DNA from 2 places in the Synechococcus sp. H55.2 genome. Region 2 is predicted to be linked to the other one. Evidence: predicted binding sites of a transcription regulator. Region 2 holds the regulator's gene; the other holds the start of a gene.
What was found. The regulator HrcA, encoded in region 2, represses chaperone genes, less so after heat shock. The targets are predictions, from matches to a motif close to TTAGCACTCNNNNNNNNNGAGTGCTAA.
Positions count from the first base shown of each region.

Region 1: groES (co-chaperone GroES) is a predicted target of HrcA. The motif match lies at 1,343-1,369, and genes of this name have one in related genera.

Region 1 is NZ_JANSJH010000013.1:9,057-11,452, reverse strand. Features, by position in the region: gene NW844_RS03130 (apocytochrome f) at 1-338, shown strand, start outside; gene NW844_RS03125 (PhzF family phenazine biosynthesis protein) at 394-1,206, opposite strand; gene groES (co-chaperone GroES) at 1,455-1,766, shown strand; gene groL (chaperonin GroEL) at 1,865-2,396, shown strand, end outside.
Region 2 is NZ_JANSJH010000035.1:10,292-12,687, reverse strand. Features, by position in the region: gene tilS (tRNA lysidine(34) synthetase TilS) at 1-451, opposite strand, end outside; gene hrcA (heat-inducible transcriptional repressor HrcA) at 491-1,618, opposite strand; gene NW844_RS06090 (urease subunit gamma) at 1,962-2,264, shown strand; gene NW844_RS06085 (urease subunit beta) at 2,364-2,396, shown strand, end outside.

The sequences.
Region 1 (2,396 bases), on a different contig from region 2:
TGCCAGCTGAGCTGGCCGCCCTAGTGCCGCCCGAATACGAGTTGCCGGGCACGCGGGTGCTCAGTTTCGAGACCGAAAACGGGATCCAAAACTTGGTAGTGCCGCCGGGGCCGGAGTTGGTGGTTAACGTGGGCGACAGCGTCCAAGAGGGGGATCCGGTCACCAACAACCCCAACGTGGGCGGCTTTGGCCAAGCAGAGCGGGATCTGGTGTTGCAAAGCCCGGATCGGGTGAAATGGCTGGTGGCCTTCCTGGCAGCGGTGGCCATCACCCAGCTCCTGCTGGTGCTCAAGAAAAAGCAAGTGGAACTCATTCAGGCGGCAGAACTTTTGGGCTAGCCCAACCGTTCCCATACTTTTTCCACCACCCCGGAACCAGCCGGGGTGCTTTTTTCTAGGGGATCCGCAGCTCTCCCACAATCACCAACACCGCTTGGCCGGCAATCTCCACACGAGGGCCGAGATCGCGGCACCACAGCTCGCCTCCCCGCGTCGAGAGCTGGCGGGCTTTGAGCTCAGCCCGGCCCAGGCGCCTCGACCAATAGGGCATCAAAAGACACTGGGCAGATCCCGTCACCGGATCCTCCACGATCCCCAACTGGGGGGCGAAAACGCGGCAGACGAAATCCGGCCCATCCTTCAGATCCTCCCCAGAGGCGGTGACGATCAAGCCGGAAACGGGGAGCGCCTGAACCTGGGCCCAATCCGGCTGCACCTGCTGCACCTGCTGGGCCGAAGCCAGCACCGCCATACCCATGCCTCCGCGGCACAGATCTACAGGTGGGATCCCCAAAGCCGCTGCCACCTGCTCTTGCGCTTCCGGCCAGGGCTGGGGAGCCTGGGCGGGAAAATCCATCGCCAGCCGCTCCCCCTGCCGCCGCACCGACAACCGGCCACTGCGGGTGGAAAAGGCCACCTCCTGAGCTTCCGGGTGCACCCCGGTCAAGAGCACATAGGCACCGGCCAAGGTGGCATGGCCACAGAGATCCACTTCCGTCGTCGGAGTAAACCAGCGCAGCCCATAGTGGGGAACAGCGCCCAGGGATCCCTGGGGCAGCAAAAAAGCCGTCTCCGACAAATTGTTCTCCGCCGCAATCGCTTGCATCAAAGCTGCCGGCAGCTCCTGGGGCAGCAAACACACCGCCGCCGGGTTGCCCCCAAAAGGCACCGCCGTAAAGGCATCCACTTGAAACAACGGGATCCGCACCTGCTTGCTCCACCCCCCTCAGGCCATGATCCCACAACAGGCCCAGAAGTAGAGAGATCCGTACCCAACCGTACCTGCCCAAAAGCGGGATCCCGCCCACAGGGGCTATTGTCAGGCCAGAAAGTTGGCTGATAAACTAGCACTCGTAAGTCGAGAGTGCTAAAACCTCGATTTGCACAAGCTTAAGGTCTCGACTCATAAGTTAAACCCTTCAGCTTCGTGCTTTCGGATCACGGAGGAAAATTGTCATGGCTGCAGTAGCTCTGAACGTCTCTACCCTGAAGCCGCTGGGCGACCGCGTGCTGGTCAAAATTGCCCAGCAGGACGAGAAAACCGCAGGCGGCATCTTTTTGCCCGACACTGCCAAAGAAAAACCCCAAGTGGGGGAGGTGGTCGCTGTCGGCCCCGGCAAGCGCAATGACGAGGGCAAGTTGATCCCGATGGAACTGAAGGCCGGCGATAAAGTGCTCTACTCCAAGTACGCCGGCACAGAAGTGAAGCTGGGCAGCGATGAATATGTGCTGCTGGCCGAGCGGGACATTCTCGCCATTGTTCAGTAATTCATCAGTGCTTCGGTAGCAACTCAACTGCAATTCAGCAGTCGAGCCGTTGAGTCTTTGTTTCACCCTTACCGGCGTTTGTACGTCAGAGGTTAACTATGGCCAAATCGATCATTTTCAGCGAAGACGCTCGTCGCGCCCTTGAGCACGGCATGGATGTATTGGCAGAAGCAGTAGCCGTTACTCTTGGCCCCAAAGGGCGCAACGTTGTACTGGAGAAAAAATTTGGCGCGCCCCAAATCATCAACGATGGGGTAACCATCGCCAAAGAAATCGAGCTGGAAGACCACATTGAAAACACCGGCGTCTCCCTGATCCGTCAGGCGGCTTCCAAGACCAACGACACGGCTGGTGACGGCACCACCACCGCCACCGTCTTGGCCCATGCCATGGTTAAAGAAGGGCTGAAAAACGTAGCCGCCGGCGCCAACCCGATTGCCCTCAAGCGCGGCATTGACAAGGCGGTGAAGTTCCTGGTGGACAAGATCGCCGAACATGCCCGCCCAGTGGAAGACTCCAAAGCCATTGCCCAAGTAGCGTCCATTTCCGCCGGCAACGATGAGGAAGTGGGCCGCATGATTGCCGAGGCCATGGACAAAGTGGGCCGCGAAGGGGTGATCTCCCTGGAAG
Region 2 (2,396 bases):
CTAGGCTGCTCAGCCCGGCGGCTCCTGTCCCCCGCAGCAAATTCCACAACAACGTCTCTGCGCGATCGCTGGCCGTATGCCCCATCACCACGGCGCTGCACTCCCAAATGCGGGCCCATTTGTCCAACTGTTGGTAGCGCCAAGCCCTGGCCCCTGCCTCATCTCGGCGGATGGGATCCGCAGTTGCAACGGCATGGATTAGCCCCTGCTGCTGCAGCCATCGCTGCAAAAAGCGGGCACACTCCGTTTCGTCCGCCGACCAACGGTGATCACAATGCAGGACAAACAGCTTCCAGTCCCAGCGAGGCTGCAGATCCCGCAGGATCTGGAGCAGGCAAAAGGAATCTTGACCGCCGGAAAAAGCCACCAGCAAGCGCTCGCCGGGGTGAAGAAGCTGCCGCTGCCGGATGGCGTGTTGTACCCGCAGGTGAAAAGAAGAGAGCCTGGTCACAGCTTGCTATTGCTCGGGTGCAGCCCAGACCCTGCCCCCCTAAGCAAGAGACCGAGTCAGGTGAGAGGCCACCGCCTGCACAGCCGCAATGCTGCGCTCGTAGGCCATTCGGGTCGGCCCCAGCAAGGTGACAGTACCCAGAGGAGCCGAGCGGCGGTGGTAAGTGGCAGCGATAACCGTACAGTGGTGCAAAGACTCCAGCGGGTTCTCGCTGCCGATGTAGATGATCACCGGGATATTGCGGTCGGGCTGTCCTGAATCGTTCCCCCTTGAGCCCCCATCGGTCAAATGGAGCCCAATCATTCCCTGGAGTTGCTCCGCCCCTTCCTCGATCAACTGCATCACCGCCTGCACCTGCCGGGCTTGGGAAAACTCCGGTTGACGCATCAGCTCTGTCATGCCGGCACTGAACACCTGCCCGAGAGATGGCCGCAGATAGCGTTGTACCACCGAGCGCAGCAGTTGCTGCAGCCAATGGCTGTAGGCGCGAAACTCTTCATCCAGCTTCAGCCAGCTCAAATCCTGCAACTCGGCAAAAGTCTTGCCCCGCAGCTTCAGGGTGAGGAAGTTGCTGAGCAATCGCAATTCATCTTCCAGATCCTCTTGGCAGTCGCTGGGCCACTCGGGTGGGCTGACCAAGGCCGAATGGGTTTGATAAGAATCGGTAACCACCAACACCATCACCCGCCCTGGCGCCACCGACACCAACTGCACGTGGTGAATGGCCACCACCGGCCCCTGGGGTGGGGTGATCAGAGCAATGCAGCCGCTCAGATGGGCCAAAAGCTGGGCCACCCTCTGGAGAAGACTGTCCAGGTCGTCGCCCAGCTCGCGGCCAAGCTGATCCAGCAACTGCTGCAGAGCAGGATGGGGATCCGGCTGAGGAGCATCGCAGGGGATCCCATCCATGTTGGCAGAGGTCAACAGATCGTTTACATAGACCCGATAGCCAAAGTCGGAAGGAACCCGCCCGGCGGAGGTGTGGGGCTGAAACAGTAACCCAACCTGCTCAAGGGTGGCCAAGTCGTTACGAATGGTGGCCGTGCTCACCCCAAAGTTATAGGACTGAGCCAAGGTTTTGGAACCGACAGGTTCAGCCGTCGCAATGTAGCTGCGCACCGTCGCCCAGAGAATCTTGCGCTGTCTGGGAGTCAGTTCGAGTTTCATAGCTCATCAAAAGAACCTAGTCAATCCATATCAAAGGAAACTGCTAAACAAAGCCGGTAAATTGCTCCAAGATAAATCAACTCAGGGCCGAGATACAAATCTAAACAAACCTTGACGACTACTACACCTATTTATCTATTGTTACTCTTTCAGGAGAGGCTGCCCAGGAAGGAAGATGCAACATCGGGTACCGAGACCGTCAGTGCTGGAGAAGGGCGGGTGGTTCCTCATACAACTTGGGAGCCTCTTGTTGGCCCAGAGGTGGTACAAGTTAAATCAACTCTAGGCTAACGTGGCGCCCTGCCGTCTCTTCTGTATCGTTTTGTATCTTTGAGGTGACCTCATGTACCTGTCTCCCCAGGAGAAAGACAAGTTGTTGATCTACCTGGCGGCCCAGTTGGCTCGGGATCGGCGGCAGCGAGGCCTCAAACTCAACTACCCCGAGGCGGTGGCCTACCTGAGCGCAGCCGTTTTGGAGGGGGCACGGGAAGGGAAAACGGTTGCCCAGTTGATGAGCGAGGGGCTGACCTGGCTGAGCCGAGAGGACGTGATGCCTGGGATCCCGGAGATGATCCCGGAAATTCAAGTGGAGGCCACCTTCCCCGACGGAACCAAGCTGGTGACCCTGCACCACCCCATTCGCTAGCTGCTTTCTAAGGATCCCCCAACGACTCACAGACTTCAGGAGGTTGCCACCATGGCTCGCCAACCCAAAACCCCGCCTGCTGCGGACCCTGCACCGGTTCTGATCCCGGGGGAGCTGCTGCTGGCAGAGGAT